Regions from separate parts of the Brenneria sp. L4-2C genome, predicted to be linked through region 2. Evidence: predicted binding sites of a transcription regulator. Region 2 holds the regulator's gene; each other region holds the start of a gene.
The links. Region 2 encodes LexA, which represses DNA repair genes until DNA is damaged. Its sites were predicted from a motif close to TNCTGTATGTACATACAGNA; they were not measured.

Region 1 (2,208 bases), on a different contig from region 2:
TCTTTGGTCAATTGCAGCGCGGCGACACCGAGGAACACGGCAAAGATTACCACGCTGATGATTGACGTGGGGTTGGCTCCGGTCAGATCGGCAAAAGGATTTTTGGGGATAAAGGAAAGGATGATCTGAGGAACGCTCAGATCGGAAACCTTGCCCGCATAGTTAGTTTCGATAGCCGACAAGCGCGCGGTTTCCTGCGCGCCCTGCACCAATCCGCTGGCGGTCAGGCCGAAAAGATTGGTGACGAAAACCCCGACTAACGCGGCGATAAGCGTCGTGAACAGCAGGGTGCCGAGCGTGAGTATGCTGATTTTGCCTAATGAGGAGGCGTTATGCAGCTTGGCGACCGAGTTCAGAATGGAGACGAATACCAGCGGCATGACGATCATTTGCAACAATTGAACATAGCCGTTGCCGACGATGTTAAACCAGGCGACGGATTGTTTAATCAGCGGATTGTCGCTGCCGTAGACCAGGTGCAGCGCCAGACCGAATAAAACCCCGATAACCAGACCCAGCAGAACCTTTTTTGCCAGACTCCACGATTTGTTCCGGCCGGCGTACCCCAGCAGGAACAACAGGGCGGCAAATGCCAGAATATTGAATAGCAGCGGAAAGTTCATCTCCACTTCTCCCTATAAATTAGATGAAAATTTTTCTGAGTGATGAAAAACGCGGACAAGAATATCAGTTCTGTCATAAGTTTGTTATATGGCTGTAAGTTATAAATTATAGCTGATGGATGCGTGATTTTTGCGGCGACGGCGGTTTATTACGCAATGTCGATTACGCAATATCGTGGAGCTATTTTAATAGCTGGGTCACGCGAGCCTGCGCCGACTGGATAAGCCTGAATGATTGTTCGTAGCTACAGCAGTTCAGACTCTTTTGCGGTTGATACAGAGAAAAACCGATAAAGGCGATACAGAGAAAACGCTCCAACTGATTACCTTTTTGACTATTCAGTATCGGCAGGCGAAAACGCCAGCGGCAAGGCCAGAGCAGCGGTACCCCGGATGAGGTCAGGATATCGGCGGCGATATGGCTTAAGTAGCCGACAATCATCGCGTGATAGACATCGGTCGGCAGCAGCCAGTCGGCAGGCATCCGCGTCTGAATAAAGTAAACGCCGGCAATGATGGCGAGTAAACTGTGCGTGAACCCCCGGTGGCCAAATGCGCGGGCGATAGGGGCCGATAGCCATTTCAACCTTTGTCCCAGCAGAGATTTGGGGTGATCGATATCCGGCAGGAGCGACGTGAGCAGCGCGCCAGGAATCAGATGCCACCAGTCTCCCGTTGCCAGCTCTGGCGATAACTCTACTTTTTTAGCCAGGATTACGCAGGCAACAGAGAATAGGACATGTCCTTCCGCAGTCATGAGACGTCTCAAATCGAACTGTTATTTTATACAGTATATGAGATTAACCCTAACTGAGGAAGTAGTTACGCCGTCACTATTAAAGAAAAAGGCGCAGCGGATTGCGCCTTTCTCATCGTTGGCGAACGAAATGAGCAAGAATGCGGGTTAGCGGGCCAGCCAGCCGCCGTCGACCGCGATGGTATAGCCGTTGATATAATCGGACGCGCTGGACGCGAGGAACACCGCCGGCCCCATAAGATCCTGCGGTAAACCCCAGCGCCCGGCCGGGATACGATCCAGGATTTCTTTGCTGCGCTCTTCATCCGCCCGCAGCTGCTGGGTGTTGTTGGTGGCCATGTAGCCAGGAGCAATCGCATTGACGTTAATGTTATGTTTAGCCCACTCGTTCGCCAGCAGCCGGGTAACGCCCATGACCGCGCTTTTTGACGCGGTGTAAGACGGTACGCGAATGCCGCCCTGGAAAGAGAGCATGGACGCGATATTGATGATTTTGCCGCCGTGACCCTGTTTGATGAACTGCCGGGCCACGGTTTGCGACATAAAGAACACGCTCTTTATGTTCAGATTCATCACGTCGTCCCAGTTCTTCTCACTGAACTCAATGGCATCTTCACGGCGGATAATGCCGGCGTTGTTGACCAGAATGTCGACCTTGCCGAACTCCGCCACGGCTTTGGCAACCAGATCGGCATGACCGGCAATATTGCTCATATCGGCGGTCAGACTCAGGAAACGGCGACCCAGAGCGGTCACTTTCTCTATGGTGTCTTTAGGTTCGACGATGTTGACGCCGACAATATCGCAACCGGCTTGCGCCAATCCGAT
Region 2 (2,208 bases):
GTAAACATCCCGAGCAGTGCGATCACGACCATTCCATACCCATCAAAAAACGCTAGCGCAGCGATGGTGTAATGATAAGGATGGGTGGGAACATCCGTTGTTCCCGTTATATCGCTGAACCCGGTTTTTTGCAGTTGGCAAGAAAAGAAATAAACCACGTATCTTTTCCCAATCTGCATTCCGGTACCGCCGCAAATACAGTCAATGGTTAACACCTCGACACAGGAGCCACTTATTCCGTACCTGAACGTACCGGCATTACCGGTTAGCAGTCGAACTTATTTTTGCTTCCCCATACCTTTACTTCTTTTTTTCAGCCGATTATTTTAGTTAACGTAATACGTCTGGATTTTAATTACCAGAAAATCTTTTCAGCCATAATGAGTCGACTTATCATCCATCAGAATTCGCGTTGCTGATTCGTTGCCGTCTCTTTAAGTAGCGCGTCTGACGCCTTGTTCTTTATACCTGGCACGACACGTCATACTGCAAGTGACAGATACGTTGGTTTTGTTACTTGAATTATTTAGGGTATAGCGCATTTCCGCGCCATTGGCAAAAGTCAGTGATGAAATCGAATAACTAACAAGCCGCAAAAAAAACCTGCTGAAATATTAACGAAAAATAATAGTTCCACAATATTATTTATAACACGCCTTCAAGAACCCGCATTAATCGTTTAATAAAAAAAGCGCTTTGATCAAAAAATAAAATCAGCCAATAACACCCGACAAAAAGCAGGATTAAATGCAACAAAATGTATCGTAAATATAGGCTCAATAAATATTGAAATCCGCTAAAACGCGCCTAAATAGATCGGCAAAAGCTGTTTCATATCACTATTCAAGGGAAATGAAGCGTTTCCAGGCGCGAGCGTTAACACGGCGTACCGCGGTCCGGAAAAAACGCGTTACAAAACCGACGCCTCTGCGGTTTGAAATAGGATGGCGATATTCGCCTCAGTGCTGAGGCGAATATCTCCGTCATACGTGAAACTAACCAGTCAGGATGGGAATCAGATTGGCAATAGCCGGAATCAGCTCCAGTCGCCGTTTCGAATAACGCCGACCGCCAGCCCTTCAATGGAAAAACTTTGCTGACGCAGATCGACGACAATCGGCGCAAACTCTTCATTTTCCGCCAGAAGATGCACCGTGTTACCCTGCTTCTTCAAGCGCTTAACCGTGACTTCATCTTCAATGCGCGCCACGACGACCTGCCCGTTATGCACATCTTGCGTTTTATGCACCGCCAGTAAATCGCCGTCCATAATGCCGATATCTTTCATCGACATTCCGCTGACGCGCAACAGAAAATCGGCGCTGGGTTTAAACATGGACGGGTCGACCTGATAATGACATTCGATGTGCTGCTGAGCCAACAGCGGCTCACCCGCGGCGACGCGGCCAATCAACGGAATGCCAGCCTCTTCTTCCATCAACAGACGGATGCCGCGCGATGCGCCGGAGACAATTTCGATAACGCCTTTACGCGCCAGCGCCTTCAAATGCTCTTCAGCGGCATTCGGCGAACGGAATCCCAGCTGTTGGGCAATCTCCGCTCGCGTAGGCGGCATACCGGTCTGTGCAAGATGATCGCGGATCAGGTCATAAACCTGCTGCTGTCTGGCTGTTAATGCTTTCATTCCGCCCCCTGGTTGTTTATACAGTTTTGCTGTGAGTATATACAGCTAATTGCCAATTGGGAACCAGGATGTGAGTAAACCTCGGTTTTTATTGATTTCTGCAAGCCTTCACGCAAAACGCTGCCAGAGAATAGCGCCCCAGACGACGACCGCCAGCAGAATGGCGACAAACACCGCGGCCGAGCCGATATCCTTTGCCCGGCCTGATAATTCATGATGCTCAAGACCGATGCGATCGACGACCGCTTCAATCGCGCTGTTAACCAGTTCAAACAGCATGATCAACACGACAGAGGCGATAAGCAGCAGTCTTTCGACCAGGGTGACAGGCAACAGACAGGCGACGATCGCCCCGACAATGACCAGCAGACTTTCCTGACGAAAGGCCGCTTCATGCCGCCACGCCTGCTTCAATCCCTGTAGGGAATAGCCGGTAGCTTTGATTATCCGGGTTATCCCCGTTGCTTTGTTCATCCATCCTCCATTATTTATCAGCGTTCGCTCGCATTTTACCGCTTAACCGTTGTCTTATCACAACAGATCTCCAGCGCAGTTTCTGGTAT
Region 3 (2,208 bases), on a different contig from region 2:
CGTTCTGTATCACGCGCGCCGGATCGAAAAACTGCTGCACGCCCAGGCCATCGCAGCTTGGGCAGGCGCCCGCCGGGTTGTTGAACGAAAACATGCGCGGTTCCAGCTCATGCATGCTGTAGCCACATATCGGGCAGGCGAAATTCGCGGAAAACAGCAGCTCGGGTACCGTCGGGTCGTCCATATCCGCCACCACCGCGCTGCCGCCGGACAATTCGAGCGTCGTTTCGAACGACTCCGCCAGGCGCTGCGCCAGATCGTCGCGCACTTTGAAGCGATCGACGACGACTTCGATGGTGTGCTTTTTCTGCAACTCCAGCTTCGGCGGATCGGACAGATCGCACACTTCGCCGTCAATACGCGCCCGGATGTAACCCTGCGTCGCCAGATTTTCCAGCGTCTTGCTGTGCTCGCCCTTGCGATCTTTCACCACCGGCGCCAGCAGCATCAGCCGTTTGCCCTCCGGCTGAGACAGTACGTTATCCACCATCTGGCTGACGGTCTGCGCATCCAGCGGAACGTCATGCTCCGGGCAGCGCGGCTCGCCGACGCGGGCAAACAGCAGGCGCAGGTAATCGTGAATTTCGGTAATGGTGCCGACGGTGGAGCGCGGGTTATGGGAGGTCGATTTCTGCTCAATGGAAATCGCGGGCGACAACCCTTCGATATGATCGACGTCCGGCTTCTCCATCAGCGACAAAAACTGGCGCGCGTAGGCGGAGAGAGATTCAACGTAACGCCGCTGCCCTTCGGCATATAACGTGTCAAACGCCAGCGATGACTTGCCTGATCCGGATAATCCGGTGATCACAATCAGCTTGTCGCGTGGAATTATCAGGTTGATATTTTTGAGATTATGAGTACGGGCACCACGAACTTCGATCTTATCCATTCACACACTTCCCGGAATAAATACTGTTTTGCATTATCTCGTGGACGGAGACAACCGGTACGAAACATGCAATTATGGCACAAAAAAAACGTCAGGCGCGTTTTTAACGTTGACGGAAACAGCCGGTAAAGGCACCGAACCGGAATAGCCTACCACCAAAAAGACTGAATGGATATCCAGTTATTGGGGCGTTTTTTATGCAAGTGCTGTAATCAGCATTTTCATTGCTGAAGCTATTTCGCAGGTATGATAGAAATTCGTATCATGCTAAAATTGATCGTTTAGACTTAAGCTAAATTAAGTGATTCATCAGGAGAGACGAGCATGGCCAGCAGAGGCGTTAATAAAGTGATTCTTGTCGGCAATCTGGGGCAGGACCCGGAAGTCCGCTATATGCCGAACGGTGGTGCTGTCGCCAACATCACGCTGGCTACGTCGGAAAGCTGGCGTGACAAGCAAACTGGCGAGCAGAAAGAGAAAACCGAATGGCACCGCGTGGTACTGTTCGGCAAGCTGGCCGAAGTCGCGGGCGAATACCTGCGCAAAGGCTCTCAGGTTTATATCGAAGGTTCGCTGCAAACCCGTAAATGGACCGATCAGTCCGGCGTGGACAAATACACTACCGAAGTGGTGGTCAATATCGGCGGCACCATGCAGATGCTGGGCGGCCGTCAGGGCGGCGGCGGCGCGCCGGCCGGCGGACAGCAGTCCGGCGGTTGGGGACAACCGCAGCAGCCGCAGGGCGGCAACCAGTTCAGCGGCGGCGCACAGGCTCAGCCTGCTGCACGCCCGGCGCAGAACAACTCGCCGGCGGCAAGCAACGAACCGCCGATGGACTTTGACGACGATATTCCGTTCTGATCCGGCATTAAAATATCTTTAGTCATCTCAATAAAGCCCCGTAAATTCGGGGCTTTATTGTTTTATTCAGTAGATTGACAGCGACTTTTACTACCGGCATACCTTTCAGCGCCGGCGCATGGATAGCGCAATATCGACTATTTCATTAATCGCCGGTCAAAGAAGAATGGCAATTCTCTTGTACTGTTCAGGCATGGCGTAAAACCGGAATGGTTCGGATTAAGTATGGCGTTATTTTCGGCTGGAATGATGCTGGACGGTATAATCAGCGCCACCCCCTCAGCGGATTGCAACCACCCCGTTCCAATGTCCATCGTCGATACGGGCGCGGGATCCTGTCGCCAGTTATCAGGAAAAAATTCTGGCGCGAGGGAAGCCACCTCATCGTCAGGAATATCAATACTGAACAACGAATACTGCTCCAGAATGGCTTCTTTGGATACGTGTACCAGTAT
Region 4 (2,208 bases), on a different contig from region 2:
CCTGGTGGTCGGAATTAAACTCGGCTGTATTAATCACGCCATGCTGACCGCCTGCGCCGTCAGGCAGGCCGGTCTGACGCTCAGCGGTTGGATCGCCAATGATATTTTGCCGCCGGGGAAACGGCATCGGGAGTATCTGAACAGCTTGCAGCGGTTTTTACCGGCGCCGCTGCTGGGCGAAATTCCACACCTGACGGACCCGCAGTCGCAGAATCTGGCGCGCTATATCGATCTGATGCGGCTGGAATCATGAAAAGCGGCGCATTGCGCTGTGTAAAATCATAAGAGACAAAAAGGGGATAGCCAGGCGGGTAAATATTTATCGCTATTCCCTGTTGATAATTAGCCTCGTATTTATCATTCATCGGTAGAAAAAAATAACCTAAAAAACTCACTTAGCCCTTGACAGCGCTGACTTCGCGCTGATTTTTCCGTTCCCGCTATAATCATTTTTAGCCTAATATTTATGAGATAAATTGCAGAAAAAAAGTGAAGAAAATCCGTATCCGTGTTGCCGTTTGATGACGGTAGTATTTCGGCAGCTCAGAGCGGATGCGGGGTTGTGGGAGTTATCCACTATTTCTGTGGATAACTGTGTGCATTAGCGACAGGAAAACCATGCCAGGCGAGAGCTGACGCGGCTTTCCGCCAGGTTGGCGTTATTCTCCGCTTTTTTGCTAATTCTTTTTAAATCATTGTGTTATTTAAAATCAAGCCCCCTGGGCGCCGATGCCGGGTGGTTGCATAAATTAGCGGCAAAAAACAGACGGACACTTTAGCAATATCATTAATCTGGGGATAAATAATGACGGATCTGATTGTTGCATTAGAAAACCGTTTGCGGCGCTCAGGCCGCTCGCGATAAACACAAGGGCGTCGGCGAACGATTTGCCGGTTAATCGCGCGCGCGGGCAATAATTTCCTTGATGCTGTTTTTATATCCAGTATCATGGCGGTGGCAAACTCCGTGATTGGTTCCCATAATAGCGTGAGTGTCAATGCTTGCCGTCCGGTTCCGCTCGTTTGCCATCCGCCAGCCATCCAAGAGAAACGTATTCGACTATGAGTAAAGTATTCAAACTGAATTCCGAATTTAAACCCGCGGGCGATCAGCCGGAAGCCATTCGCCGCTTAAAGGAAGGATTAGAGGATGGACTGGCGCATCAGACGCTGCTGGGGGTCACCGGATCGGGCAAAACCTTTACCATCGCCAACGTGATTGCCGATCTGAATCGTCCCACGATGGTGCTGGCGCCCAATAAAACGCTGGCCGCCCAGCTTTACGGGGAGATGAAAGCGTTTTTTCCGGATAATGCGGTGGAGTATTTCGTCTCGTATTACGACTACTATCAGCCGGAAGCCTATGTGCCGAGCTCCGATACCTTTATCGAAAAGGATGCCTCGGTTAACGAACATATCGAACAGATGCGGCTCTCGGCGACCAAAGCCATGCTGGAGCGGCGTGATGTGGTGGTGGTCGCCTCGGTTTCCGCCATTTACGGTCTGGGCGATCCCGATCTGTATCTGAAAATGATGCTGCATCTGACGCAGGGGATGCTTATCGATCAGCGGGCGATTTTACACCGGCTGGCGGAACTGCAATATACCCGCAACGATCAGGCGTTTCAGCGCGGGACTTTCCGGGTGCGCGGCGAAGTGATCGATATTTTCCCGGCCGAGTCGGACGATGTGGCGCTGCGCGTCGAGCTGTTTGATGAAGAAGTGGAACGGCTGTCGCTGTTCGACCCTTTAACCGGGCAGATTCTGCATGTCGTGCCGCGTTATACCATCTACCCCAAAACGCACTATGTGACGCCGCGCGAGCGGATTTTGCAGGCGATGGAGGATATCAAGGTCGAACTGGCCGATCGCCGCAAGATACTGCTGGCGAACAACAAGCTGGTGGAGGAGCAGCGTCTTAGCCAGCGCACCCAGTTTGATCTGGAAATGATGAACGAGCTGGGCTATTGCTCCGGCATCGAAAACTACTCGCGCTATCTGTCCGGGCGCGGCCCCGGCGAGCCGCCGCCGACGCTGTTCGACTACCTGCCGGCCGACGGGCTGCTGGTGATCGATGAATCCCACGTCACCATTCCGCAGATCGGCGGCATGTACCGCGGCGACCGGGCGCGCAAAGAGACGCTGGTGGAGTATGGCTTCCGCCTGCCGTCGGCGTTGGATAACCGCCCGATGAAGTTTGAGGAATTT

Region 1: a site for LexA is predicted at 1,397-1,416, ahead of ABRZ26_RS02100 (metal-dependent hydrolase). Genes of this name have one in related genera too.
Region 3: a site for LexA is predicted at 1,055-1,074, ahead of uvrA (excinuclease ABC subunit UvrA). Genes of this name have one in related genera too.
Region 4: a site for LexA is predicted at 928-947, ahead of uvrB (excinuclease ABC subunit UvrB). Genes of this name have one in related genera too.

What each region holds. Positions count from the first base shown of each region.
Region 1 is NZ_JBEIAC010000001.1:451,716-453,923, reverse strand. It holds gene ABRZ26_RS02105 (L-cystine transporter) at 1-623, opposite strand, end outside; gene ABRZ26_RS02100 (metal-dependent hydrolase) at 805-1,380, opposite strand; gene kduD (2-dehydro-3-deoxy-D-gluconate 5-dehydrogenase KduD) at 1,528-2,208, opposite strand, start outside.
Region 2 is NZ_JBEIAC010000005.1:90,994-93,201, reverse strand. It holds gene zur (zinc uptake transcriptional repressor Zur) at 1-56, shown strand, start outside; gene lexA (transcriptional repressor LexA) at 1,037-1,645, opposite strand; gene ABRZ26_RS09885 (diacylglycerol kinase) at 1,754-2,119, opposite strand.
Region 3 is NZ_JBEIAC010000007.1:46,138-48,345, reverse strand. It holds gene uvrA (excinuclease ABC subunit UvrA) at 1-892, opposite strand, end outside; gene ssb1 (single-stranded DNA-binding protein SSB1) at 1,217-1,753, shown strand; gene ABRZ26_RS12305 (RES family NAD+ phosphorylase) at 1,891-2,208, opposite strand, start outside.
Region 4 is NZ_JBEIAC010000002.1:371,057-373,264, reverse strand. It holds gene bioD (dethiobiotin synthase) at 1-253, shown strand, start outside; gene uvrB (excinuclease ABC subunit UvrB) at 1,063-2,208, shown strand, end outside.